Linked DNA regions of Marinoscillum sp. 108. The protein of the gene in region 2 interacts with the protein of the main gene of each other region in a pairwise test. Links are inferred from orthologs where the notes say so. Each region holds a gene or a part of one and is shown on either strand. Other genes may lie near its edges. The genes, in order: GV030_RS17010 and GV030_RS14375.

The links.
Region 1: the proteins of GV030_RS14375 (region 2) and GV030_RS17010 interact in binary tests that used the Escherichia coli proteins (3 or more experiments, as listed by UniProt). The link is inferred for Marinoscillum sp. 108 from one-to-one orthologs.

Annotation. Positions count from the first base shown.
Region 1 is NZ_LR734815.1:130,431-146,463, forward strand. Bases 7,920-10,795 are described here. They hold GV030_RS17010 (ABC-F family ATP-binding cassette domain-containing protein), read right to left. Parts: upstream 10,369-10,795; coding sequence 8,470-10,368; downstream 7,920-8,469. Other genes in these bases: GV030_RS17005 (cytochrome c), read left to right, coding at 7,920-8,464; GV030_RS17015 (CHAT domain-containing protein), read left to right, coding at 10,514-10,795. Outside these bases: GV030_RS16975 (hypothetical protein), read right to left, coding at 1-1,549; GV030_RS16980 (acetyl-CoA carboxylase biotin carboxylase subunit family protein), read right to left, coding at 1,607-2,830; GV030_RS16985 (sialate O-acetylesterase), read left to right, coding at 3,099-4,001; GV030_RS16990 (aspartate aminotransferase family protein), read right to left, coding at 4,037-5,164; GV030_RS16995 (glutamate-5-semialdehyde dehydrogenase), read right to left, coding at 5,234-6,490; proB (glutamate 5-kinase), read right to left, coding at 6,487-7,248; more of GV030_RS17005, read left to right, coding at 7,481-7,919; more of GV030_RS17015, read left to right, coding at 10,796-14,761; GV030_RS17020 (sorbosone dehydrogenase family protein), read left to right, coding at 14,804-15,973; GV030_RS17025 (ABC transporter ATP-binding protein), read left to right, coding at 15,977-16,033. UniProt on the Escherichia coli protein: Genetic data indicate it may be involved in ribosome assembly or function.
Region 2 is NZ_LR734808.1:3,528,325-3,541,573, reverse strand. Bases 8,077-11,301 are described here. They hold GV030_RS14375 (2-oxoglutarate dehydrogenase E1 component), read right to left. Parts: upstream 10,992-11,301; coding sequence 8,277-10,991; downstream 8,077-8,276. Other genes in these bases: GV030_RS14370 (30S ribosomal protein S16), read left to right, coding at 11,194-11,301; odhB (2-oxoglutarate dehydrogenase complex dihydrolipoyllysine-residue succinyltransferase), read right to left, coding at 8,077-8,266. Outside these bases: GV030_RS14415 (hypothetical protein), read left to right, coding at 1-153; GV030_RS14410 (GyrI-like domain-containing protein), read left to right, coding at 158-835; GV030_RS14405 (VOC family protein), read left to right, coding at 825-1,202; GV030_RS14400 (hypothetical protein), read left to right, coding at 1,280-1,498; GV030_RS14395 (hypothetical protein), read right to left, coding at 1,539-3,266; GV030_RS14390 (ATP-binding protein), read right to left, coding at 3,273-5,021; lpdA (dihydrolipoyl dehydrogenase), read right to left, coding at 5,202-6,599; more of odhB, read right to left, coding at 6,713-8,076; more of GV030_RS14370, read left to right, coding at 11,302-11,880; ribosome maturation factor RimM, read left to right, coding at 11,890-12,420; tRNA (guanosine(37)-N1)-methyltransferase TrmD, read left to right, coding at 12,417-13,091. UniProt on the Escherichia coli protein: E1 component of the 2-oxoglutarate dehydrogenase (OGDH) complex which catalyzes the decarboxylation of 2-oxoglutarate, the first step in the conversion of 2-oxoglutarate to succinyl-CoA and CO(2).

The DNA.
Region 1 (16,033 bases), on a different replicon or contig from region 2:
CCTCAAAATCCAGAATGGAATTGGTCAGGTAATCATAGCAGGAAGCAAACCCCAACTGAATCCATTGCCCGTACATGAGTGGGTTCACCCACTTATGTGGGTCTTCACCCCGGCCTGCCGTGCGCCGCATCATTTCGTTGTACAGTTTGTCCAGATGTGGCACGAGCACTACGGAGACCGGATCCAGATTATAGTCCAGCTTTTCCATCAGCCCCTTACCCAACTGATTAGAGGTGAGGTCCACATTTTCAAACCTCATGATGAGGTTATTTTGGGTGGCCACTGTGATAATCATGTCAATTAACTTGGCAGGGGCATGCTGACTCCACATACTCATCCCTCTGGCTGACTGGCAAGTGGGGTTATTGCCCTGGCCTACCCCCAGTGGCTGTCCCAGGACTCTGAGCGTACCCCCCAGCAGGTACTTCAGAGCATTGGCATCTGGCTGCTGGTTAACGAGTGACTTTAGGATCCGCTTCTCCACCTGACTGTTGAGCTTGATCTTCCTGAGATTTTCCAATCCCACACGGACTGGCCTTCTGGAAAACAGGTTTTTACCCAGCATACGCGCCAGCCCATAGATACACTGACAATTATCCGGGCTTACCACCTCCATAATAAGCGTGGATACCAGCTCATGAAACTTCTCCCATTCAGCTATACCCCGGTCGTTGAGGTCCAGACTGTCCGGTACCAGGTCGGGGTATTCCTGCACCAGTTTTTGAAGGAGAAGCGCATGAAAGCTACTTACCAGCCCTGTAGAGCTCATGTGATACCCCATCGCTTCAGCTTCAGCCTTGAGGGTTTTCATATTGGCATTGCTCAGAAAGTATTGATAATCCGATAGCTCACTATGTGCTTTGGCTCCTTTTGATGGGCCATAAATCGCATTTATACAATGCCTTACTGACTCATCTGTTTTGGAGTTACCTGAGGTATCAAATCGCTCATCCACAAGCCTGATCAACTCACGAACTTTTCTGGTCACGATAGGCCGCTGAGCACAAATGAGCCTGATCTCCTCGGCCAGTTTTTCATAAACTCCTCCCAGGTCTATTTCACTCATGATAAACCCAAAGAGATTAAACGCTTTCTTCATCTCACGCTCTGACATGACGATCCTGGTTTCTTCAGAGGGTTCCTTCAGAGCAAATTCGAGATTGTGCACCACCACTTCCTCTAGAAAATGCTGCGCATCTTCAGCAGTCATGACCGGAGATACCATGTCTCCATTGGCCATGGCCAAAAGCCTGAGCTCTGAAAGAATTTCAAAGCTGGAGGAAGGATGCCCAAACGTAAGAGTTCCTTTAACCAGGTATGGGACTAACTTATCAGGTTCGTTCCAGGCGGTGCCCGTAAATATTCCCGCTTCGTCAAGATCTGAACACTTCTTGTAGAGGTATGATAAGCCATCTCTCGTAAGGCTCAGCAAGTCTATCTGACTAGCCAACTTGGTTGCCTTTTCAGGTTTGGTGAGTTCAGTGGATTCGAAAAACTCCTTTAAGCTTAACTCAAAGTTATCAAATACCTGATCTGAAGCTGTTTGCATACGTTGTTTTGAATTCAATACTATTAAAAAATGATCGCTTAAAGTCGCCTTACTTACTTAGATATAAAAATCGACCTCTTCATAGTGCTGCAAAAGTTCTGTCATCCTATCCGGATCTTCCCCTTTGAAATTGATGGTACCAAAATGATTACCAAAACCCTCACGACTGTCGCTGAGCTTCTGACCACTGTAAGGTGGTACCAGCGTGTGGTCCACAAAGTATGGCTCATTATTGAGTTCCTCAGGTATCTCTAGCTTTGAAAACTGACGCTTGCGTGGGTAGATCATCACATTTCCGTGGTAATTTTTGGGCTTAAAATCTTTGGCCGGAAAAATAGCATCCAATTCCTCCTCAGTGGCATTGGGATCATGAGAAACGACAAATGCCGCTAGTGCATCAAACTCCCATGATTTACTGGCCAGCTCCAAAATATGACCGCCCGGGATTCTGCAGGCTGTTTCTCCAAAATTGAGCTCATCATTGTCGGTCAGAAACCATTCCGGATGCACCATACCATACTCAATCCCAAAAATATCAACCAACTTCTGTACATGCTGATGTATGAGATCTCTTTTACTCCGCAGATAGTTTCCTTCTGGAATAAAATTGGAATAACCCAGCTTGACGTACTCGGTAATATTCAGAAACCGTATTTTCCCTTTGTGAATAAAGGCCTCGCAAGAAAACTCCCTACCAGAAAGGTGGCTCTCAGCCAAACATGGAAAATCACCGTCTTCGCACTTTTCGTCTATGTCCTTCATGGAGCGAAGTAACCTGTGCCCGACGGTACCTGCCGAAGCAAAGGGCTTGATGTGTACCCAGCTATCTTCTTCGCCTTCCAACTGCAGGTTGGCTTCATTGAGACGCTTCATAAAGGCTTTGACTCCCTCTTTATTATGCACTTCCTCAAAAAGCCCAACACGCAACCCTCCAATAAGCGCCTTACGTTTCATCATGGCCTTATTTCTGAAAAGGAACGCACGATTGAGTACCCGTGGGTCACCGCGATAAATAGAATTGAGTGCACCTGCCCACTCCACTGTTTCTTCATAAAGAGGTACCGCCACATCTGCGTCAAAGGGTTTGAGCTTTTCCACCAGGTCTAATGAATTGGATGTATCACTCCATTCATCCAGCTGGTAAGACACAAACGGGATGTCGTTTTCCTTTGCATAAGGTTCAAAATCAGCAAAGGAAACCACTACATAAGGTTTTCCCAGCTTCTGCATACTCTCTATCACGGGCAGACTCCATCCAATCAATGCAAAACATTTAGCCATAACTATTTTCTATTTTAAGGTTGTGAAATCGATTAATCAGCGCAGACGCATCTCTTCGAAGGGACCCAATTGGACATATATTTCCTGTATTAGATAGACACATCTATCTATAGTAATGACTGAGTGTCTTTATTGTTCCTGAAAATCGCGATTACCTCTAAGAGTACAGCAGTTTCTTAGAATAGTTTAAAATGAGAATGCCTTAACTGATGATTGGTGCCAGTACCCGAAAAGTATTAATTTAAGCCTTCAAAAAAATCCAACCGAAATGAAAAGTCTGATTCATCTGATTTTAGTGTTTATTCCCCTGTTCTCCTTCAGCCAGGAAACCGTTCGTGTTTTCTATCTGGGTGGTCAGTCCAATATGGACGGCTACGGATACAACAAAGATTTACCAGATTCACTGAGCGGATCATTCGATAATGTCTGGATATTTCATGGCAATCTCGCCGGAGATGGTGAGCCCAACGGTGGTCAGGGAATCTGGGAAGTCCTTAAACCCGGCCATGGAGTCGGGTTTGCATCAGATGGTAAATCCAATCAGCTCAGCGACCGGTTTGGGCCAGAACTCGCGTTTGCGAAGAGGATACAAGGACTTTACCCTGGTGAAAAGATTGCATTGATCAAATATTCCAAAGGTGGTACCTCCATAGACAGCCTCGGTGCGGGGCCCTTTGGTTCATGGGAGCCAGACTTTCGGGGAAAGGGTGGGATCAATCAATACGATCATTTTTTAGCCACCATACGAAACGCCACACAGGTGCAAGACATAGATGGAGATGGGGTAAATGATCTCCTGGTCCCCAGTGGTATTCTCTGGATGCAGGGGGAAAGCGATGGCGACAAAACGGAAGCCATGGCCAACCGCTACTATGCCAACCTGAAACGTCTGATGGACCTTGTACGTGCTGCTCTACGGGTGGATGACCTTCCGGTAGTGATTGGAAAAATATCTGACTCCTGGAACGATGAAGATGGCAAAGTATGGGACTACGGCGAACTGGTGCAATACGCACAGGAAAAATATGCCCGCACCGACGGCAATGCTGCCATAGTAAGGAATACACGGTACTATGGCTACTCAGATCCATGGCACTACAAGAGTGAAAATTACATTGACCTGGGCAAGGCCTTTGCTGATGCTTTATACCAAATAATGGGAGATCAATAGTCTCCCTTTGCCTTTAGGAGTAAAGCTTCAAACCTTCACCCAACAGCACTTTTAAAAATCTCCAGGAAGTGATCGGCATCCTCTTTACTGAGGTTGAGCGCGGGCAGCAACCTAATGGTGTTCTTTCTGGAAGCCGAACCCGTGAATATGTGATGATCAAACAGCAACTTCTTTCGAAGGTCCGCTGCGGGATATTCCAGATCAATACCGATCATCAGGCCTTTTCCACGTACCTCCTGCACAGCGGATATTCCGGCCAGTTCACCCATCAGGTAGTCCCCAATAGCTCCTGCATTTTCGATCAGATGTTCCTCCTGAATCACCTCCGCCACGGCCAGTGCAGCTGCACAAGCCAGATGATTTCCGCCAAACGTGGTGCCTAGCATTCCGAACTTCGCTTCAAACTTGGGAGAGATGAGCACTCCTCCTATCGGAAACCCATTGCCCATCCCTTTGGCCATGGTATAGAGGTCGGCTTCCACACCATAGTAATCCTGGGAGAAAAACCGACCACTTCTCCCATAGCCGCACTGTACGGAATCGGCAATAAATACCGTTCCATAGATATCGCATAGTGAGCGGATTTTCTTCATAAAAGACTCATCCGGCAAAAAAATACCGCCCACACCCTGAATGCCCTCTATGATCACTGCAGCAATCTCGTCGTTGGCAAAAGCCATCTCCAGTGCCTCCTCATCGTTGAAGGGCAGAATCAATGCATTGTCTGTAGCATTAACGGGAGCCACAATGCCCGGATTATCAGTCACCGCCACAGCCAGAGAAGTACGTCCATGAAATCCATTGGTAAATGAGATCACTTTCTTCCTCCCTGTGTGGAAAGAAGCCAGTTTCAAGGCGTTTTCATTGGCCTCAGCTCCAGAGTTGCACAAAAACAAATCCCACTCAGGTCTACCAGAAAGTTCACCTACCTTAACAGCCAGCTCCTCCTGCAGTGGGTTCTGAATTGAATTGGAATAAAAACCCAATCGCTGCACTTGCTCTGTGATGCGCTGAACATAGCGCGGATGAGAATGGCCAATAGAAATGACCGCATGACCACCATACAAATCAAGGTATCGGATGCCAGCTGTGTCGTAGACATAGCTGCCTTCACCTCGGGTGATCTCTATAGGAAAGAGTGGATATACATTGAATAAACCCATTTTCTGTATTTTGAAAAGTTGATATTATAAAGGTGAAAACCCCTTTCACCATATCGGTCTGCTACTTCATTAATTGTTCCGGATCTGTCCGTCTCCCCTCACCACCCATTTGTAGCTGGTCATTTCCCTCAACCCCATGGGGCCACGAGCGTGGAGTTTTTGCGTGCTGATACCGATCTCAGCACCCAGCCCAAACTCACCACCATCCGAAAAAGCAGTGGAAGCATTGGCGTATACGCAGGCCGCATCCACCTGTTTCAAAAACTGATCAATCGTCTGCTGATCTTCAGCAACAATCGCTTCACTGTGCTTGGAGCTATATCTGGCAATATGCTCCAGTGCTTCTTCCAAGTCCGTTACCACGCGTATCGACATTTTGTAACCGAGCCATTCTATCCCAAAATCTTCTTCATTGGCCGGATGTAACAAGTCGCTTTGGTAATGACCTGTTAGCACTTTCAAACTTTCCTCGTCAGCGTAAATCCCCACCTGATGATGTTCATCCATTCCCGCCAGCAGTTGAGGCAGGTCACTAAGCAAACTCCTGTGCAATACCAGACAATCGAGGGCATTACACACGCTCACTCGCCTGGTTTTAGCATTCTGAATAATGGCCTTCGCTTTGACCAAATCTGCTGAGCTATCCACGTAGGTATGGACGATACCCGCTCCAGTCTCAATCACAGGAATGCTGGCGTTTTTCCGAACAAAATCGATCAGGCCCTGACTACCTCTGGGGATGGCACAGTCTATGAGACCCTCAGCTGTGAGGATCGGTTGCAGCGCTTCACGTTCGGCCGGAGCCAGGTAAACCACCTCTTCGAGTTGATGTGCCTTCAGGACCTCATGAATCACCGCTACTATAGCGGCATTGGAGTCTTTGGCATCCCGGCTACCCTTCAGCACACAGGCATTTCCTGTCTTTAGACAGAGTGAGAACACATCAAATGTCACATTGGGGCGTGACTCATAAATCACAGCAATAACCCCAATAGGTACTGACACCCTGGACAGCATCAAACCATTGGGTAATGTGCGCTCTTCAAGCTGCTGACCCAACGGAGTGGGCAGCTGGGCCACCCTGCGGATATCTTCGAGAATCGACTTCAAACGATCATCGTTCAGTAAGAGGCGGTCATATTTAGGATCCTCAGGATCCATGCGACTGAGGTCTTCCTGATTGGCTGCCAGTATAGAGTCTTTTTTCTCCCATGACAAATCTGCCACTTCATTCAGGATTTGCCGGATCTGCACATCTTCCAGACTAACCAGTCGACGGCTGGCGGTCTGTACCCCCTTCAAACTTTTCAGTATCTCCTCTTTCATTTGCTTGCTTCTTTTATGGCAAAACGAGTGCCCATTGCTTTCCCGTTGAGAACATCCAGAATAACATTATCCTGCTTGCCGTTGGCAATGAACGTCTCAATACCTCCGGCAGCGGCTCGCGTGGCTATCTCTACTTTTGAATGCATTCCTCCTCTGCCCATTCCGGATTTTTCCACGGAAATGTGCTTCTTGTGGGCATCATCACCAAAAGGAACCAGACCAATCACGTGTCCGGTATCATCATACACCCCATCTACGTTGCTCAGGATGATCAGTTTTTCCGCACCAATCATGGAGGCTGTGAGTCCGGCCAACTCGTCATTGTCTGTAAACATCAGTTCTGTAAGAGAAACCACGTCGTTTTCATTCACAATAGGAACAATCCCCTGACCAATGAGCCCCTCGAAGCAGTTCATCATGTTTTCATAGTGCTCTCCTTCAGCAAAGTCTTCTTTGGTGGTGAGCACCTGAGCGCACACAATGTCATACTCTATGAACAATTCAAAATAGCGCTTCATCAGGGAAGTCTGCCCGACCGCAGAAAGCACCTGTCTTCTGATAGCCTCACTGGTGATGCCACTGTCTCCAATAATACTCCTGCCTGCACCCACAGCGCCTGAAGATACCAATACCGGATGCCAGCCCTCCTGAATCAGCTTCACGAGCTGTACCACCACTTGTCGGAAAATAAGCTTATCCAACATCCCATCGTGCCTGGTCAGCACGTTTGTTCCCACCTTTATTACGATCCGTTTCACCTCTTTTCGATGATTTAAAAATGCTAAGTTGTTTTTTGGGTTGTGTTGCAATCAGACCTTTGGGGCAATGTCAAAGAAGAGACTCGGTCTAAATTGAGCGGAAAAGTAGCAGTAAATTGATTCAAAGTGAAGGAAATAAGTCAACAGTTGTCTTCATTTTTTGTGATCCCTACCCCATTGACTTTTTTTTGGATAATTCTTACCTTCAGGATTCACGAACCTAACCATTTTTATGAAAATCCTAAAAATCCTTGGAATTATTATTGCTGGCGTAATTTTGCTGGCACTTTGTGGCATTGCCTTCATCAAAACTACATTGCCTGATGTGGGACCAGCGCCCGAGGTATCCATAGCAGTCACTCCTGAATTGGTGGCTCGTGGTGCCTATCTGGCCAATAGTGTGACGGTTTGCATGGACTGTCATTCTACTCGCGAATGGTCAAAATTCTCTGGCCCACTCAAACCTAATACACTGGGACAAGGTGGTGAAATCTTCAATCAGGACTTTGGTTTCCCTGGCTCCTTCACCTCCAAAAACATCACTCCAGCTGGTGTGGGCGACTGGACAGACGGTGAGCTTTACAGGTTGATTACCACAGGGGTCACCAAAGACGGCAACCCGATATTTCCGGTAATGCCCTACAAGAGATACGGCCAAATGGCTGATGAAGACATTTACTCCATCATTGCGTATATCCGATCTCTTGCCCCTATACAAAATGAGGTGACACCTTCTGAAGCTGATTTCCCGATGAGCATCATCCTGCATACGATTCCCCAACCAGGAAACCCACAGCCTAAACCGGATAAAAGCGACGTATTGGCCTATGGCGCCTATATGGCCAATGCTGCCGCTTGTGGTGACTGCCACACTCCGCAGGATAAAGGCGCGCCAATTATGGCACTGAATTATGCTGGAAGTTTTGAATTTAACATGCCCGGGTTCGGGATTGTTCGGTCGGCCAATATCACCCCTGATGAGAAGACTGGTATCGGCTCGTGGTCCGAAGATTTCTTCGTGAACAGATTCAAAGCTTATGCAGACTCAAGCTACGTGCCGCATACTGTGGGCGAAAATGACATGCAGACGGTGATGCCCTGGTTGATGTATGCCACCATGGAAGAAGAAGACCTCAGAGCAATATATACCTATCTGAGATCCCTTCCGGCCATTGAAAATAAAGTGGTGAAATTCACACCAGCCTCAGAACGGTAAAAGGACTACCCTATTTTTTCCACCAATTGCTCCCAGGTAGCATTGAGCGTTTCCAGCTCAGCTTTCTTGCTCTGGTAGCGGTTGGTGGTTTTTTCCATTTTGGCAGCGTCTCCAAATACCTCTGGTTTACTAAGCTCCGTTTCCAGTTTAGTTACTTCGCTTTCCAGTGCTTCAATCTTGCCTTCCAGTTGAGCTATCTCCTTTTCCAGTTGTTTCTGGGTATCGTCGTGGCGTGGCTTTTCAACTGCTACTTTAGCCTTTTCCTTTTTCTCACTATTCTGAGGCTGGGGTGATGACTTTTTCTTCTCCTGCTCTCTATTATACCACCACTCCCACTCTTCGTAAGTACCGGGGTACTCTTTGATTTCATGGTCTTCGATCCACCAGATCTTATTGGCCACTTTGGAGATAAAATCCCTGTCGTGAGATACCAGCAAAAAGGTACCCTCAAACTGCTGCAGGGCCTGTACCAGTATACTCACCGACATCATATCCAGGTGGTTGGTAGGCTCATCCAGCATGAGAAAATTGGACTCGGTAATCAGGGTTTTGGCCAGTGCCACACGCGACTTCTCTCCTCCACTCAATACCTTTATTTTCTTAAAAACCTCATCATCGGTAAAAAGGAAACAGCCCAATACACCACGTAACTCCTGATCGGTTTTTCCGGAGCCCGCTTGTTTCAGTTCTTCAAGAATTTCATTCTGAATATTCAGCGCCTCCAGCTGATGCTGCGCATAGAAAGCCGTAGTTACATTGTGTCCCTTCTGTAAGGTGCCCTGAAAAGATTCCGTCTCTGCAACAATACGCAGCGCTGTGGATTTTCCTTTTCCATTGGCCCCTATAAAGGCAATTTTATCCCCACGCTCAATGTGCGCATTGGCATGTGAAAGGATGTTGAGGTCGCCATAGGACTTGGAGATATTCTCCATCTTCACTACATGACGTCCTGATTTTACTTTGAATTTAAATTTGAAATCGACCGCCGCAGCTTCATCCGCCACAGCCTCTATGCGCTCCATTTTGTCCAGCATTTTGGCCCTGGACTGTGCCTGTTTTGCCTTTGAAGCCTTGGCCTTGAAGCGTTCCACAAAGCGTTCAGCCTGCCTGATTTTCTGCTGCTGGTTTTCAAATGCATTTTGTTGAATCTCATTTCGCAGCTCCTTCTCCTCCAGATAGAAATCGTAATTACCAGCGTACATATTGAGCTGATAAGCCGACACTTCCACTATTTTATTGATAGAAGCATTCAAAAATCGTCTATCGTGCGAAACGATAATACAGGCACCGTCATAAGACTGCAGGTAATTCTCCAGCCACTGAATCGAAGGTAAATCCAGGTGGTTAGTAGGCTCATCCAGCATGAGCAGGGAAGGCTTTTCCAGCAGCAATTTGGCGAGCATCACGCGCATGCGCCACCCTCCGGAAAACTCCTTGAGTGGTCGCTGAAGGTCCTGGGTACTAAACCCTATTCCTTCCAGAATTTCTTCGGCCTTCGCCTGCATGGTGTAACCATCGTTGGTTTCAAACCGCTCCTGCAATTTGGCCAGTTTGTCCACTAGCTCATCACGGTAGTTGGTTTCCATCTCATGCAGCACCTCATCTATTTGCTTCTGAATCTTCATGGTCTCAGCAAAGGCCTGCATAGCCACATGAAGAATGGAATCGTCGGTTAGGTAAGAAAGCAGATCCTGATTCAAAAAACCAATGGTCGTATCATTACTCATATTGATCTCGCCAGCGGTAGGTTGATCCTCGCCTGTGATCATTTTCAGCAGGGTAGACTTACCGGTACCATTCAGCCCAATAAGGCCTATACGGTCCTTGGGACCTATAAAAAGCGATGCATCATCATACAGGGGCCTGTCTCCGATGTAATATGAAAGGTTATTGATACTAATCATGGCCGCAAAGTTATATGACTCGGCAGATGAAAAACGATTCCCGCTCGTTTTTTCCTCACTATCACTTAATTAAGTATGAATAGTATTTATAGGAGCTTATTAATTAATTTTATCCTTGAGCCGCCATCTCATTTTTAAACAAGCCATGATATCTCCTAAAATGTATCTCCGCAAATCGTGCGTCATTGCACTGTTATTTCTCTTTGTATCCTCGGCCACCCAGGGACAGACCTGGGAAGTACTCCTGAAAAAAGCTGAAAAGCAGTACAACAAAGGCAAATATGCCAAAGTAGAAAAAGCACTGACCAAGCTGAGAAGCAAGCACATTGCCAAGAAATACAAGGGGGACTCTTCCCTCTACCCCCTCACCTACATCATGGGAGCCAGGGCAGACTATGCCATGGCCGATTTTAAGGGTATGGAGGGCAATTTCAATATTGCTTTGAAATCACTCCCAAAATGGAAAAATGGGCATACCTACAATTACACCATGGGAATGCTTAGGGTCATTGACTTCTACAATGAATATGGGAACCACCGAAAAGCTGATAGCCTGACCTCCATCCTGGAAGGACTCAGTACTGCTTACCTGCAAAATGACATTCTGGCTCAGGAGATCAAAATGCGCCGGGCTTTTACCGATGTAGCCATGGGCTCATATGATGAGGCCCTCATCTCCCTCAAAGAACTCATCGCAGCATGGCCTACCAAACTCAAATTGAGCTATTCATTTGAAGCCATAAAAGCAGAAGACGAAGCTTACAAAACACAACTTCTGGTAGATCTTTTCACAGCGGAAATAGAAGCATACCGAGGCAAGGGTGAATATCAAAAGGCCATTGAGCTGCTGGAGACTCGCAACAAACAGGTGAACCGACTAGTAGAAGCCACCACAGAGGCATATGTAGACTTCAGAATTGCCGAAACCAACGTGTATCTGGACTATGGTGATGCCACCAAGGCCAGAAAAGTGAGTGACCAGATTCTCACTGTAAAACCCAAAGGGAAACTTTTTGAAAAAGCTGGCTTTGCCAACATCATTGCCAATGAACGAGAAGGGCGCTTTGGCGATGCTGTGACCACTTCCATGAAAGTAGAAACAGCTTTGATCAAGGCCAAAGTGAGTCGGGAATATGCCTATTTCAACACAGAGTTTCTCAACACCCTCATGCGCAGCTATGAGCGAGATACCAAGCAAAACATAGTGATGCGATTCAATTCGCTGATCTCGCGCACCGCCAACCTCCTGCCTGAGGATCACAAGACCATGACCTTAGCACTTGAAAATGGAATTCAATACATTTTCGACATTCAACGATCAGAGAATTATCCGCTCGCGGAGAAATTCTACATCAAACTGGGTGAGTCTCTGAATACCCGGTATGGAAAAAGGGCCCTGCAAACCAATATCTATCAAATCAACTTTGCGGGCTATTACCTGAAGTACTCAGAAAACCCGGCCAGGGCTTATAAGCTACTGGCCGGGGAAGTGTACAAAAAACCACTCACCCAACTGTCCACCCAGCATCCTGATTATGCACGCATCGTCACCGATCTAATGGAGTATTTCACCCTCACGGGTAACTTTGACTATCCTATTGCCCTAACCAAAACTGTAGTAGAGGCCATGGTGGCCAACCCCAATACCACCAACTCAGAGCTGGGTGAAAAACTGGTGGCGCTTGCCAGACTGCAAATACAAGGCGGCTACTACAAAGATGCTGAGCTCAATGCCGACGAAGCACTGAAGGTACTCAGGCGTGGCGGTGAGCGTAAATCCGAGGAGTATGTGAAGGCGCTCAACAGCGCTGCATTTCTATACGGTACCATTGGATTGTACAACAAAGCAGAGAATCAGCTCCGCAAATCAGAATCTATTTATAAGAAAATAGCCACTGCCAATCAGGAACTCCGGCTGGAATCCATCGTGGACCTGGCCTTTCTCTACACCCGTATGGGCAACTATAGCGAAACCGAGGAGCTGGTGAATACGGCCATTGCAGAGCGGAAAAAACTATACGGAAGCAGTAGCCGCCGATTAATCAAACCATACAGTGCGCTGGGCGAGGTGTTCATGATCCGAGGGGACTATCCTGAATCGGAAAAAAACCTGAGAGCGGCCCTCTCGATTGCCGAAACCGTGTATGGCGACACCACACTGATCTTTGCTGAGACCCTCAGCAAAATGGTAAAACTATACCTCGACCTGGGCAACTATGAAGCAGCGCTGGTCAATGCCACAGACGTGCTGAAAATCAGGGAAAAAACCCTACGCCCCGATCATATTCTCTTTGCGGATACCTACACAGACCTTGGCCACATTCATTATAATCTTGGTAGTCAGCTCCAGATAGTGGACAAATACTATCAGCTGGCCAAAGAAATCACCGCGTCCAACTTTGACGAAAAGCATCCACTCTACGCCGAAGCGCTCAAAAACATTGCGTTTGTACACATTCAGCGTGCAGAATATGACGTGGCTCTGGCACTCTTGGATCAGGCCGATGACATCTGGAGAGATGCGCTGGCCAACCAAAACAGAAGCTCAGGTGAGGTAGCCAGAATAAAAGGAGACATCTACAACTATCAGGGTAAATTCAAAGAAGCACGTCGTGAGTACGAAAAAGCGGCCAAGTATTTCAAACGAATCTTCAGTGAAGAACATCCTGACTTTCTCAATACCCAAAGCCGACTGGCACGTGCCTACTACATTAACGATGAAGTGAGCAAGGTGGAGTCCATACTCAGTGAGACAACTCTGGCTTACCTCAATTACACCAAAACCTACTTCCCTACTCTGAGTGAGGACGAAAAGGCCAAATTCTGGAACAAAATCAAACCGGACTTTGAATTTTATAATACGGTGGCGGTGCGCTATAGCGCCAGCAAGGAAAAATACCTGGAAAACATGTACGATTTTGCCCTGGCAACCAAGGGTCTCCTCCTCAACTCCTCCATCAAAACGAGAAATAGTATTCTTCACAGTGGGGACCAAAAACTGATTACACTTTTCAAAACCTGGGTAAGTAAAAAAGAATACCTCACCACAACTTTGGCTCAGAGTTCGGAGGACGCCAGTGAGACTGAAATAGACATCAAAAAGCTGAAAGACGAAATTGCAGTACTCGAAAAGCAACTAAGTGAAAGCTCCGACACCTTTGAGGATTCCTTCGAGTACAAACTCTACACCTGGGATGACATCCGTAAGTCGCTGAAAGACAATGAAGCAGCGGTTGAAATCATCAGATATCGGGAGTTTGATGACCAATTCAATGATGAGAAGATTCGATACGCCGCCCTCATTATCACCAGTGAGACCAGAAAGAATCCGGAATTGGTCCTTTTTGAAGATGGCAACGAAATGGAAACACGCCATTTTATGTATCACCGAAATATCACCAAATACAAATTAACTGATGCCAACTCTTTTGGCGTTTTCTGGGAGCCTATTTACAATAAGGTAAAGGACAAGGAAATTGTTTTCCTATCGCCAGATGGTATTTACAATCAGCTCAATGTAGAATCTTTCAAAATCAATGAAACGGAGTATGTCATTGACAAAATGAATGTGCGGGTAGTGAATAACACCAAAACCATCGCGGCGCTCCGCTCCAGAGAGGCGAAAAAAGTGAAAAAAGCCGAAGAGCCACGTGAATTCACTGCCATGCTGTTGGGCAATCCAAACTACTATATAACCGACGAAAACCGAAAAACTGCGCAACGAGAAGCCAATCGTGGCGGAGCCAATGTCTATGTACCACAGCTACCTGGCACAGAGCAGGAGGTTATCACCATCAATGATCTGCTGAAAACCAAGGGCTGGAAAATAGAATATTATCTTGGAGAAAATGCGACTGAAAATCAAATTAAGCAATCACAAAATTATACGCTCGTACACATTGCCACACATGGTTTCTTTGATGACAAAGCCAAAAAAGAGAAACGCCCTGAGTTTATGATTGAGGAAGATGACAATCCGCTCGACCGGGCCGGATTACTGGCAGAAGGTGGCGGAGATGTATTGGTAAAAGCCACCAAAAATTACAACATTGATGATGGAATACTCACCGCTCATGAGGCCATGAACCTCAATTTTGATAAAACTGAACTCATCGTACTGAGTGCCTGCGAGACAGGTCGTGGGGAGATTCAGCAAGGAGAAGGAGTATTCGGCTTACAGCGATCATTCCTCGTGGCCGGAGCAGATGCCATTGTCATGAGTTTGTTTCAGGTATCCGATGAGGTCACACAGAAGCTCATGGTGGAATTTTATAAGAACTGGCTCAATGGGCAGGATAAACGTACGGCGTTCAACAATGCCCAACTGACCATCAAAGCACAATACAGTGATCCTATTTATTGGGGGGCATTCACGATGATTGCCAAGAGCTAGCGCTATCTTTGAACAATCAAAAGACTTATTGATTAAATCTTCATGACCAGACTTATAATCATCTTGCTGAGCATTGCGCTCCTTTCCTGTACCAAGACACCGGAATCAGATTCGAATACTGAGAAATCTACATCAGCAGACACCACGTTGCTGGATATGACGGACTTGCAACTAGACTCCCTGGTGCTGCCTGACGGATTTTCCATAGCCCTCTATGGCCGGGTAGAAAACGCCCGATCTATGGCCATAAGCCCTTCGGGAGTCCTCTACGTGGGTAACCGCGGGGGTGACAAAGTCTACGCCCTGAAGGATAACGATGGTGATTTCAAAGCGGACGAGATTTACGTTTTGGCTACTGACATGCGAATGCCCAATGGTGTGGCTTTCAAAGATGGTGACCTGTATGTGGCTGAAGTGAGTAAACTTTGGAAATTTCCTGCCATAGAGAGTAACCTGGCCGCACCGGTCAAAGAACTGATCTATGACGATTATCCCACTGATGGTCACCATGGCTGGAAATATATTGCCTTCGGACCTGACGACAAGCTTTATGTGCCTGTAGGTGCTCCGTGCAACATTTGCGAAAGCAAGGATGAAATATATGCTTCTATCACCCGCATGAATGCTGATGGCTCTGACCGTGAAGTGTATGTAAGTGGAGTCAGAAACACGGTCGGGTTCGCCTGGCATCCAGAAACAGGAGATCTCTACTTTACCGATAATGGGCGAGATATGCTTGGTGATGACATCCCTCCCTGTGAGCTAAACAGAGCTACAGAAAAAGGCCAACACTTTGGCTACCCCTACTGCCATGGTGGCGATCTCAAAGACCCGGAATTTGGAGATAAGAGATCGTGTGATGAATTTGTGGCACCTGTTCAAAAACTCGGAGCACATGTGGCACCACTTGGCATGAAGTTCAACACCGGCAGTATGTTCCCTTCCCAGTACGCCAACCTGGCCTTCATTGCGGAACATGGCTCCTGGAACCGCTCGCCGGAGGCTGGGCACAGTGGCCACAAGATCACTACCGTGAAAATAGAAGACGGCCAGGGTGTAGCCTATGAAGATTTTATTACAGGTTTTCTCAACAAAGAAACCAACACCGCCTGGGGACGCCCGGTAGATGTACTGTTTCTCAAAGACGGCTCTATGCTCATCTCCGACGACCTGACCGGGTCTATTTACAGAGTGACCTACACCGGATCGTAAATATTGTCCATACTCAGCGCACATTCTGTAGGGAAAAACTATGACGGACGCACTGTCCTT
Region 2 (13,249 bases):
CTCACCTACATGGATATCATCGTTTGGGAAAATGCAAAACAAGCACAAGAGGCCCAGCAAAACTTCGAAAAGCACCCAAGAGCTTCTGAGTTTGGACACTATTTTAAGGAAACCAAGTTTTTCGCTCATTTTCAACCCCTTCAATCCAACTGACACCATGGAAACATTAGAAAGCAAACTGGATCTGACCAAAGCCGATCCGCTCTACTACAAAGCCAAAGTCACTCCCGATCTGATACACCTCGGAGATTACTACTACCTGACCATTGCTGGCCAGTCTGCACCGGAAGACCCTCAGTTTCTTCAGGCCATAGAGGCCATATACGCCGTGGCCTATGGCATCAAATTCATAAATAAGGCTGAAGACAACGATTTTGTGGTTCCAAAAATGGAATGTAACTGGTGGATAGCAGGCGGACTAGCGCAGCAACACCTTTTCACTCAGGCACCCAGATCAGAATGGTACTGGAAAATTTCCATCAGAATGCCAGACATGGTGGCATCTGATCACTTCTTTAGGGCTGTCCACCTGGCCAAAACTAAAAAGGCACATATAAAGAGCCTTGAGGATGTCAAATTTGAATCTTTCGAAGAAGGTCTGTGCGTGCAAATACTGCACAAAGGATCCTGGGAGGATGAGCAACCTTCCATCGGTCAACTGATGGATTATGTGAAAGCCAATCAGTTGGAAATCACTTCTTATCACAAGGAGATTTACCTCACTGACCCAAAGCGGGTGACACCTGAAAAGCTTAAAACTATCCTACGCTATCAGGTGAAAAGATCCGGACTTCATTTAAATCCTATCCAAGCAAATCTGAAAAATGGGCATTAACTCACAAGGACTGAGAACCACGATCTACAAGGTAGATGATCTCGCAGAAGCCAGAAGCTGGTACGAGCGTGCCTTTGGTGTTTCTCCATACTTTGACCAGCCATTCTATGTTGGCTTTGACATTGGGGGGTATGAGCTTGGCCTCCTTCCCGAAAAGGTAGAGGGCATAAGGACCGAAAATGTACTAACCTACTGGGCTGTAGAGGATATTACGGATGCCTATGACAAGATGGTGAGCCATGGAGCCAAAGAACTGGAAACTCCCAACGATGTGGGAGAAGGAATCAAAGTGGCGCTCGTCAAGGATCCATGGCTAAATGTCATCGGCTTGATTTACAACCCTTTTTTCAAGCAAAAGTCGTCTTAGCTCATGATGTGGGTTCACCGCCATTTTTAAATGCCCGTTTTTTATTAAGTTGTCCTGTGAAACCAAACTATAAATTCATGAAAAGCGGAATGATCAGAGGTATTTTATTCATTGCGGTGGGATTATTTATGATCTACTGGGCCCAAACCCATTCACCCAGAGACCTGGGGAACGTAGTTGGGAATGCCATATCAGGGTCTTATACCATGTCCGAACCATGGTACTATGCATGTCTTGGCCTGGGCATTCTGGTAGGTGTAGTGGGAGTCCTCCGGACGTATAAATCCATGAGATAATAAAAAAACCCGGCGAGGCATCTCGCCGGGTTTTCTGTTTCTATTTAATGTGGAAAGTCACCTCTTTGACAGCTTCATTGTTGAGGAAATCCTTGGCCTTCACCACCAGGGTATGCTTGCCCTTCTTCATACCTGAAATCAGCCCTGCATATGATTTGAATGGAGCGTCATCCAAACTATAGGTCACAGAATTCACCCCGGAGGTTTTGTCCGTAGCAGACAGGAATATTCCCGATGTGATAGGATAGACAAGCTTCCCTTCCCTACTATCGGTATTCCCCGTATTAAATTGTATGAAGATGTTAGGTGCCGTAGCATCCAGGTAGAATGTGAACTTGGCAATGTTTCGGTTGTTCACATTATCATACCCATAATAATTGAGGGTGTTGAATCCTTCTCTGGTCAGTGTGAAAGGCTCGGTGTACAGCTCCTCGCCCACATCACCCCCAAGGCTATAGGCAATACTCTTAAAACCTGATTCCGGGTCTGTACCCGTTAGTTTGATTTTCGAATACGGCCCTATGAAAAGCGTATCACTTCTGGTGAAAGTATAATTACCGATGCTGTGATTAATCACTGGGCCTGTAAGGTCAACATAAAATTTGTTCACATTGTGTTTGAACTCTTCAAACCCGCCCTGACCAATGTAGCGGCTGTTTTTACTGTCTGCAGTAGAATTATCAAGATTATCTACCGAGTAGTACTTGATCAGGTGAACCCCGGAAACACTTGGAAGATAAAATGGCTTCTCGTACTTCTTGAACTCCTCATTATCCACCGAATACATCACTTCTTTCACCCCTACTTTGTTGTCCACGGCCGTTAACTTTAGTTTTGTTCTGCCAGAAAAATAAACCTCATCCATCACGATAAACCGGTCTCCCAATACATCTGCAACCATGAGCGGAGCGGATTTATCAAGGAAGAAAGTGAAACTCTTGTGCTCCTCTACATTTTTGACCTTATCCTCAGCATAGTAGGTAATGGTGTGTTCGCCCTCTTCCAGCTGGGCAGTTGGTAATTGCAATCCATTGTACTTTTTGAAGGGCTGATCGTCAAACTTATAGTAAACAGAAGCGACCCCTGAAATAGAGTCCAAAGCCAGAATATATAGTTTTGAACCGGTGGAGATCACCTCATCCTCAGTAATCCCATTGATGGTAAGATCAGAATATGGCGGTGTGGGATCCACCACAAAGCTTATGCTCTTCTTGCCTTCCACATTGCCTACCTCATCCTCACTGTAATACTCTACTTCATAAATACCGGGATCCTGAAAGGTTAGCGGCTTTTGGTAAGGAGTATATTTTCCATCATTGATGGCATATTCCAATTTTCTGACACCAGATAGCTGATCTTTTGCTTCCAGGGATACGCTGACTCCAGCCTTGTAGTACAGCAGGTCACCTTGAAATTTATTCACATTTTCGTAAGAAACGGAAGTCACCGGAGCAATGCCATCCGCGTATATTTCAAACATCACTTCGCTGTCCGGAATCACCCGCTTGGTTTCAGGATCCACGGCATTCCTCGATCTGATATAGTTAACACCTTCGGTATCCAGATAAAATGGATCGGCGTATTGAGCCGTTGCCTTGCTCTTCAAACGCTCCTTGTCTCCATCTGGTGCATCTGACACAAAAAGGTAAACGGGAGTGGACTTTCGCCAATAGAGCGCGCCGGTTGAGTCTGTGAAGTGTGTGGGACGGTTCTGAGCAAGACATACTGCTCCCGTCAGGAAAACAATTGAATAAATAAAGAATCTCATTTAAAGCTAGGTTTGGTATTCGGTTTTAGTAAATCTTAAGGAAAATTCGGTTCCATTTCCGGGTTGGCTGGAGACTTCAATGAGCCCTCCCACCTTTTCTATAAGTTCTTTACAAAGGATAAGTCCCAAACCTGAGCCCATTTCATGTTCGGTACCAAGTGTACTGTGGTTCGTAGAAATATTAAAAAGAGAGGCAATTTTCTGTTCATCCATTCCGATACCATTATCAAAGATTTTGAGGCAATCACCCTTTTGGTCGGTTTCAAAATCTACTACCACGGTGCCTCCTTTTGGGGTAAATTTGATAGCGTTTTGGACCAGGTTTCTCACCACAATATTGACCATTTGGGTGTCGGATATTAACCTGTCGGTAGGGGATAGATTAGAAATCAATTCAATTTGCTTGGTTGTGGCCTGATGGCGAAGCAACCTGAAGGTTTCTTCCACCAGCTTGGCTACCTCCACCTCTTCTATATGTGGTTCTTCCTTCTTGATCTGAGAGCGTGACCAGTTGAGTAAATTATCCACCAGACTTGCGCTGTTGGTGAGCTGATTCTGAACACTATTGAGTGCTTTTCTCAGATCATCTGACATCTCAAAGTCATCGATAACATAAAAGAAAAAACCCTCCAGGGAGCCAATCGGGCTTCGGAGGTCATGTGAGATGATCGAGAAAATTCGGTCTTTAGTTTCGTTGGCAATTTCCAACTCCCGTCGTTGGACTTCTATAGATTCGTTCTTGAGAAGTAGCTCCTTGTTATACTTTCTGGACCTGAAAATATTGATCAAAATCAGTATGCCAATGACCACTACGGCCAGTATGGTGATGATGAGCGAATTCCTTAGGTAAGCCTTCTGACTCTGAAGCTTTTTGTTTTCGGCCTCCCTGGCTGCTGCGGCCATGGCTGTAAGTTCTTTATCGCGCTCCAACAGCTCTATCTCCACTTCCTTTCTACTCAGATTAGAGTAAAGACTTTGGTTGATAGAGTCCTTTGCCTGAAGCTGGGCTTCTTTCTCGTAGATTTCCAACTGCTGTTTTAGCAATTCTATTTCCTTCTTGGCCTTGTCTGCCTCTAGCACCTGCTTTTCGAGTCTTTCCTCCGCCAGTTCACGGTTCATCCCCTTGATCTCCGCTCGCTGTATGTCTTCATGAAAGGATTTGTAGAGTTCAAAATACTGGAGCGACTTTTCCACCTCACCCATTTTCTCATAGGTTTCGGAGAGCATCCCATAGACACTCCGCATCTGGTGCTTATCATACAGCTCCCGGGCGATATCGATGGCCTCAGAGAGGTGTTTGATGGATTCTGAATACTTGTGGAGGTTATTGAGAACGACGGATATATTCACCAGAGCAGATATGACTCCTGCCGGCTCATTGGAGGCTCTTCGTGCTGCGAGTGTTTTGGTAAATGCCGCCAAAGATTCTTCGTAGCGACCAATATCCGCATAGAGCATTCCAAGGTTATTGTTGATCATGGCAATGCCATTCTCATTGGAAACACGCTCATTGAGCACCAGCGACTTCTCATAGTAGGTAGCCGCTTCAGCATAGTGATTGTTGTTCCAGTAGACGAAAGCCACATCGTTCAGTGCCCCTGAGGCTCCCCGAAAGTCATCCTTGGCGATGAGGGCTTCGTATTTCTCCAAGCTCTTGAATACAATGCCTGAATCACTTTTCGATAGAGGGTATTCCTGAGCATGGCCCGACCAAAAAATCAGGATAAAGAAAAATGCAAGTAATACTCTCAGCATAGGGTATCGAAAATAATAAAAAGGATATTGATACTACTATCCTTTTCGATAGAGGCCATCTTTCAACCAACAACCATTGGTTTTCACTCGAAGAATGACACTCAAACACACAAAGGATTGAGTGCAACCACGAATGCCTTCACCCTAATATAACGAAAAAACCCCTTAAGACATACTTACTCAAACATGAATTGGACGGTTATCAGTAGCCGCCAGACAAGCTTCCTTCACTGCTTCCATATATGTAGGATGCGCATGGGACATTCTGGCTACGTCCTCAGCTGAAGCTCTAAACTCCATAGCGGTAACTCCGGCAGCAATCATATCAGCTGCACGTGCTCCTATAATGTGAATCCCGAGTATCTCATCGGTCTCTTTATCCGCCAAGACCTTCACCAGCCCATCCAGGTCCATAGAGGCGCGTGCACGCCCCAGGGCTTTATAAGGAAATTTTCCTGTTTTGTACTTTCGCCCCTGATCTTTCAACTGTTCCTCGGTGTATCCTACACTGGCTACCTCTGGCCACGTGTATACCACACCCGGTATCAGGTTATAGTTGATGTGTGGCTTCTGACCGGCCATCTGCTCTGCCACAAAAACACCCTCTTCTTCTGCCTTGTGAGCCAGCATGGCGCCTTTCACTACATCTCCAATCGCCCAGATATTGTCTACATTAGTCTTGAGGTGTTCGTCCACTTCTATCTGTCCACGGTCGGTCATCTTCACCCCGGCATTCTCCAAATTCAGACCATCGGTATATGGTCTCCTGCCTATGGACACCAGACAATAGTCACCCTTCAGCTCCAAATTCTCCCCTTTTGAGTTCTCCGCAGTGATGGTCACTTCTTTGCCTTTAGCCGCTACTGCAGTCACTTTATGACTCAGGTAGATATCAAACCCAAGCTTCTTCAATGACTTCTGCAACTCCTTGCCCATAGTGCCATCCATGGAAGGGATGAGGTTATCCAGAAACTCTACCACAGATATTTTCGCTCCAAGACGCGCATATACGGAACCCAACTCCATACCAATGACGCCACCTCCTATGATGATCATGTGCTTAGGCACTTCTTTGAGCTCCAATGCTTCCGTACTGGTAATCACTCTTTTCTTATCCAACTTGATAAAGGGAAGTGATGAGGGCTTAGAACCTGTAGCAATTATAATTTTGTCAGAGGTGATCTCCTTCTCCTCCTTTTGTGATTTGATCAGAATGGTGTGCTTATCTTTAAAGGAGCCAACACCCTCATAAACATCGATTTTATTCTTGTTCATCAGGTACGAAATCCCCTCTACGTTTTGTTTCACCACATCAGCCTTGCGGGCAATCATCTGTTTTAGATTAACCTTGGGCTGGCTGATGTCTATACCATGCTCTTTAAAAGTAGTTTCGGCATTATGAAAATGCTCGGAGGAGTCCAGCAATGCCTTGGATGGAATACATCCCACATTCAGGCAAGTCCCACCCAGAGTAGGGTACTTTTCAATAATGGCTGTTTTGAAGCCGAGCTGTGCAGCTCTGATGGCTGCTACATAACCTCCTGGTCCTGATCCGATTACCGTTACATCGTATTGCATAGTATTTAATATTTGGGTACCCAGCAGCTAGTCATTAACTAAGCCACATGACACAATGGCTCAACGCTATCTGCATTATTTCATTTTTAGATCAATAGGACAAAAGGCTCACTTTATACTCCCAACAAAAGTCTTGTTGGATCTTCCAACAACTGCTTCACTCGCACCAGGAAGCTCACGGACTCACGTCCATCAATGATTCTGTGGTCATAAGATAAAGCTACATACATGATAGGCCTTACCACCACTGCTCCATTTTCTACCACGGGGCGCTCCACGATGTTATGCATCCCCAAAATAGCAGACTGAGGGGCATTGATTATAGGCGTAGACAGCATAGATCCAAATATCCCACCGTTGGTAATCGTAAAGGTACCACCTTGCATTTCGTCAATACTCAGCTTACCATCACGTGCCTTGGTGGCCAGTCTCACCACTTCCTTTTCGATCTGGTCAAAGCTCAGTGACTCTGCATTTCGAATCACAGGCACCACCAATCCCTTAGGAGCCGATACGGCAATGGATACATCACAGTAGTCACTGTAGACAATCTCTTCACCATCGATCATGGCATTCACTGCCGGCCAATCCTGAAGAGCCATTGTACATGCTTTGGTGAAAAAGGACATGAAGCCCAATCCTACCTCGTACTTCTCTTTGAAGGACTCCTTGTATTTTTTTCTAAGCTCCATGATAGGCCCCATGTTCACTTCATTGAATGTAGTGAGCATGGCGGTCTCATTCTTCACGGAGACTAGCCTTCTGGAAACCGTTTTTCTCAGAGAAGTCATTTTCTGGCGATTCTGCCCACGACTTACACCAGATTTTATTTCTGGAGCCTCGAAAGCAGGCTTAGACTCAGGCTTTGCGGGAGCCTTATCTTTGATAACCTCCTGCTTAGGAGCTGATTTTTCAGCGTTCATCGCATCTTCCTTGGTAATACGCCCGTCTTTTCCACTACCCGTCACCGCGTCGGCGGATATTCCTTTTTCCTGTAGGATCTTTGCTGCGGCTGGTGATGCATGTCCCGTAGCATAAGTCTCCTTAGACTCGGAGGAGCCACTGGCTGCGCTCCCTGAAGAGGATGAAGATGCCGGTGCGCTGGCTCCACCCCCATCTGTAACTTCTATCTTACAAATCAGGGCGCCTATTTCCAGGGTAGTACCTTCCTCCGCTATGATCTCCAGCTTGCCATTGGCTTCAGCAGTCAGTTCGAAAGTAGCCTTGTCAGACTCGATCTCTGCAATTACCTCATCCAACTCCACAGTATCACCACTCTTTTTAGTCCAGGACGAAATGGTCACCTCATTGATGGACTCTCCAACAGCCGGTACTTTCATTTCGACAGTCTCCCCGGTAGCCTTGCTTTCCTTAGCAGCACCCGCTGATGCAGGTTCGCTTGTTTTAGGGGCATCCTCTCCGGCCGGAGCCTTCGACTCATCTATAGTGCAGAGTACTGCACCTATATCCAAAGTATCTCCTTCCTGAGCTTTGATACTCAGCTGCCCAGCCGCTTCTGCTGTCACTTCAAAGGTGGCTTTGTCTGATTCCAGTTCGCAAATCACCTCATCCATCTCCACAATATCTCCGTCCTTTTTGGTCCATTGTGCTACCGTGACTTCCGTGATTGATTCACCTACTGCCGGTACTTTCATTTCAAGGCTCATAATTGTCTTATTATATTTCAAATGCTTTATTCACTATTTCTGCTTGTTCACGCTTGTGAACTTTAGAGTACCCTGTAGCGGGTGAAGCCATTGGCTTACGAGCCACTAGTTTCAGTGTTAACCCGGATATTCTTAACATAAATCCCCAGGCACCCATATTTTCAGGTTCCTCTTGTACCCACACCAGTTGCGGGTTATTGTATTTCTTCAACACGGCCTCCAATTGCTTCTTTGGGAACGGGTACAGCTGCTCCAATCTTACGATGGCTACATCCTTTACCTTCTTCTTTTGCTGCTCTTCCTGCAGGTCAAAATAGACTTTCCCTGTACAAAGGAGTACTTTCTTCACGCTCTTGTTGGTCACATAGTCATCACCGATTACTTCCTGGAAGTTCCCTTTGGTAAACTCCTCTAACGGAGAAACTACCTTAGGGTGTCTCAAAAGTGACTTGGGTGAGAACACCACACATGGCTTTCTGAATTCCCAGGTAAGCTGTCGTCGTACCAAATGGAACAAGTTGGCCGGAGTGGTCACATCGGCAACAATCATATTTTCCTGAGCAGTCATCTGAAGAAATCGCTCCATCCTCGCACTAGAGTGCTCCGGACCCTGACCTTCATAGCCGTGTGGTAAGAGCATTACCAGCCCGTTCATTCGCTGCCACTTAGTCTCGGCACTGGTGATAAACTGATCGATCATCACCTGGGCACCATTGGAAAAATCACCAAACTGCGCTTCCCATATCACCAATGCATTGGGTGTGGCCATGGCATAGCCATACTCAAAGCCCAACACGGCGTACTCCGAAAGGAGTGAATTGAAGATTCTGAATGGCTCCTGCTTTTCCTGAATATGGTCCAGGTTACAGTAAGGCTCATTGGTATTGGAGTCAAAGAGATAGGAATGTCTGTGAGAAAAGGTGCCCCGCTTCACATCCTGACCTGACATTCGCACAATATTGCCTTCTGCCAGCAAAGATCCGTAGGCCAGCAATTCGGCATCCGCCCAGTTGAGCATTTTCTCTTCAAAAAAGTGACTCTTACGCTCCTTTAATAATTTATCAATCTGTCGGAGGGGTTTGAAACCTTTCGGAATGGTCGTAAGGGCTTTTGAGACTTTCTTTAATACCTCATCGCTAATGCCTGTCTCAGGTGACTTATCAAAATCCTCGGGTTTAGATCTCCTTAAGAAATGCCACTCCTCCTCTATTTTCTGAGGCTTATATGGCAGTGGCTTTTGTTTCACTTCATCCAGCCTGTCCTGTAGCTGTTGCTTAAACTCCTTATCCAGGGTTTCCGCACGGTCAGGACTGATGTCTTTCCTCTCAATCAATTGCTTCACATAGACTTCCCTTGGATTAGGATGCTTGGCAATCAGGTTATACAGCTTGGGCTGAGTAAATTTTGGTTCATCACTCTCATTGTGCCCATGTCTTCTATAGCACAGCAGATCTATGAAAAAGTCTTTGTTGAACTTTTGGCGGTACTCCACGGCCAGATTGGCTGCAAAGTTGACGGCCTCAGGGTCATCACCATTGACGTGGACGACTGGTGCATCTATGATTTTGGCCAGGTCAGTACAGTATATACTGGAGCGAGCATCGTCATAATCTGTGGTAAATCCCACCTGATTGTTAATAACAAAGTGAATGGTACCGCCTGACCTGTACCCATCCAGCAAGGACATCTGAATACATTCATATACAAGCCCCTGCCCGGCAATGGCCGCATCTCCGTGAATGAGGATGGGAACCACCTTTTTCATATCTCCACGATACTCATCATCAATCTGAGCCCTGGAGTAACCTAGTACGACAGGATCTACTGCCTCCAGATGTGATGGGTTGGGCGCCAGCTTCACATAGATCTTCTTGCCATTGGCCTGAAGGTGACTGGAATACCCAAGGTGATATTTTACGTCACCGTCACCCATGGTCAGGTCAGGGTCGGTGCTTCCTTCAAATTCTGCAAAAATCTCTTCGTAGGTCTTGCCCATAATATTGGCCAGCACATTGAGCCTGCCTCGGTGGGCCATCCCGATCACCACTTCTTCTGCACCTAACTCAGAAGATCGTCTGATGATCTTATCCAGTGCAGGAATGGTGTTTTCGCCGCCTTCCAATGAAAACCGTTTCTGTCCCAAAAATTTGGTATGCAGGAAGTTTTCAAAGACCACCGCCTCATTGAGCTTAGAAAGAATGCGGGTCTTCTCCTCGTCGCTTGGATTTACATCTACACCCTCAGTCTCCACCTTGGTCTTCATCCAATCGAAAATATCGGAGTTTCTCAGGTGATTGTATTCATAACCAATGTGGCCGAGGTAAATCCTTGCCAACCTGTCGCGAATCTCATTCAAGGTGGCATTGGGCAACCCAATCTCTGATCCCACTTCAAAGGTTTCATTCAAATCCGCCTCTGAAAGGTCAAAATTGGACAACTCCAGTCGCACATTATGTGTACGGCGCTGACGAACAGGGTTTGTATCTGATTTCAGATGTGCCCTTGACCGGTGGGCATAAATGAAGTTTCGAACCTTTATTTCCTTAGATCCGGCGATGATCTCCTCAGAGGGGCCACCATCACCATATCTTTGCTGTGAAAACTCGAACCCTTCAAAAAACTTCCGCCAGGATTCGTCTACGTTTTCAGGGTTCTCCTTATATGACTTATAGAGTTCGTCGATGTAGCCCACATCGGCATTGGAGATGTATGAGTATTTGTCCATTGTATGGGCGTTGTTTATTTTTTAGTGGAACAAATATATGGACTGGATGTTTAAGATTAAAATCGCTAACCCGCTTACGCGAATATCGACTGATTTTCAGGTACTTTAGACCGTTCCTTTTATAAACAGAAATTTACAGTTATCTTTGCGGTCCTTTTTAATATAAACTTTGAATGGACGAGTTCCATAAACAAAACAAATTATGCCTGTAAAAATCAGACTATCGCGTCGAGGACGCAAAAAACAAGCCATGTACGATGTAGTAGTGGCAGACTCAAGAGCACCACGAGATGGTAAATTCATTGAGAAGATAGGGACGTACAACCCTAACACTGATCCAGCTTCTATCTCATTGAACGATGAGAAAGCCTTTGACTGGGTGATGAAAGGTGCGCAACCTACAGATACTGTAAAAGCGATGCTTTCATACCGAGGGATCATGATGAAAAAACACCTTCAGATTGGCGTATTGAAAGGAGCTATTACTCAGGAAGATGCAGACAAGAAGTTTGAAATCTGGCTTGCTGAGAAAGAAGCTAAGATTCAGGGTAAAGTTGAGAAACTTTCTGCAACCAAAGCTTCTGAGGCCAAAGCACGACTTGCAGCTGAGAAGAAAGTATCTGACGCCAGAGCAGAAGCCATTGCTGCTAAGAAAAAAGTAGCTGATGACACGCTTGTAGCGGAAATCGCTGAGGCAGGTGCTGACGAAGCTGAAAAAGCATTGGAAGAAGAGGGTAACGAAGCAGTAGCAGCAGTAGAAACTCCTGCCGCTGAGGAAGCACCGGCAGCTGAAGCTCCAGCTGAAGAAGCACCTAAAGCTGAAGAGCCTAAGGCAGAAGCTCCGGAAGAAGCAGCTCCAGCTGCTGACGAAGAGAAAAAAGAGGATTAATCTGGCATCATGGGTTTTGAGGAGTGCTACCAACTGGGTAATGTGACCAAAACTCATGGATTGAGAGGAGAGGTAGTGCTCTTTCTCGATGTAGACAATCCACAGGAATATCAGGAATTGGAATCAGTTTTCATTGACCTCAATGGAAAACTGGTTCCTTTTTTTATGGAGTCATTCCATCTCCAGGGCGACCGGGCCATCGTGGCTTTCGAGGAAATAGAATCCATAGAAGATGCCAGTGAGCTCATCGGCAGAGACCTGTACCTCCCACTCAACAGACTGCCCAAACTCCCAAAAGGCAAATACTATTACCACGAACTCCCGGGTCTACAGGTATTTGACGGAGATCAACTCCTGGGACAGGTAACTCAGGTGTATCAGATGCCCAATAACAACCTGCTGGCCGTGGATCATCAGGGCATTGAAATTCTTATCCCGCTGGAGGAAGCGATCGTTCACACTGTAGATATTGCCGCTGGCAAGATCCTGTGCACCCTCCCCGATGGACTTTTGGATGTATACCTGGATCAGAAACCATGAGACTGGACATCATCACTTGCCTGCCCGAACTATTTGACGGGCCCATCAACCAGAGCATTGTAAAGCGGGCCCAGCAAAAAGGCCTGGTGGAAATCGTCATTCACAACCTGAGGGACTACACCACCGACAAACACAACCATGTGGATGATTACGCTTTTGGTGGAGGGGCTGGTATGGTACTGATGATAGAGCCTATCGACAAGTGCATCTCAGGCCTTCAGTCCAAAAACACCTACGATGAGGTAATCTACCTCACCCCTGATGGTCAAACCCTCAATCAGGGCATGGCCAACCAACTCTCTCTCAACGAAAACATGATCCTCCTCTGTGGACACTACAAAGGCGTAGACCAGAGGGTACGTGATCACTTCGTGACCAAAGAAATCAGCATTGGTGACTATGTGCTCTCCGGCGGAGAGCTGGCGGCTATGGTGCTGGCCGATTCACTGATCCGCCTGGTACCGGGTGTACTCAACGACGAGTCTTCCGCCCTCACAGACTCCTTTCAGGACAACCTGCTGGCTCCACCAGTCTATACCCGCCCGGCAGACTACAAAGGCTGGAAAGTGCCCGAAATACTCACCTCTGGCCATGAGGCCAAAATAGAGCAATGGCGCCACGACGAGGCAGTCAAACGCACGCAGGAGCGCCGACCAGATTTGCTGGGGTAATCCATTATCCCCCGTTCTGCAAACCTTCATTCTTATACTTCTCGTAGGTAAGGCTCTACCCTTTTACCTCTTTATAGGTATTTACAATCCCCCCATTACCCACCACTTTTGATATACTGAAAGAATCTCCGTATTTTCAGTAAAACCAAATCCTAACC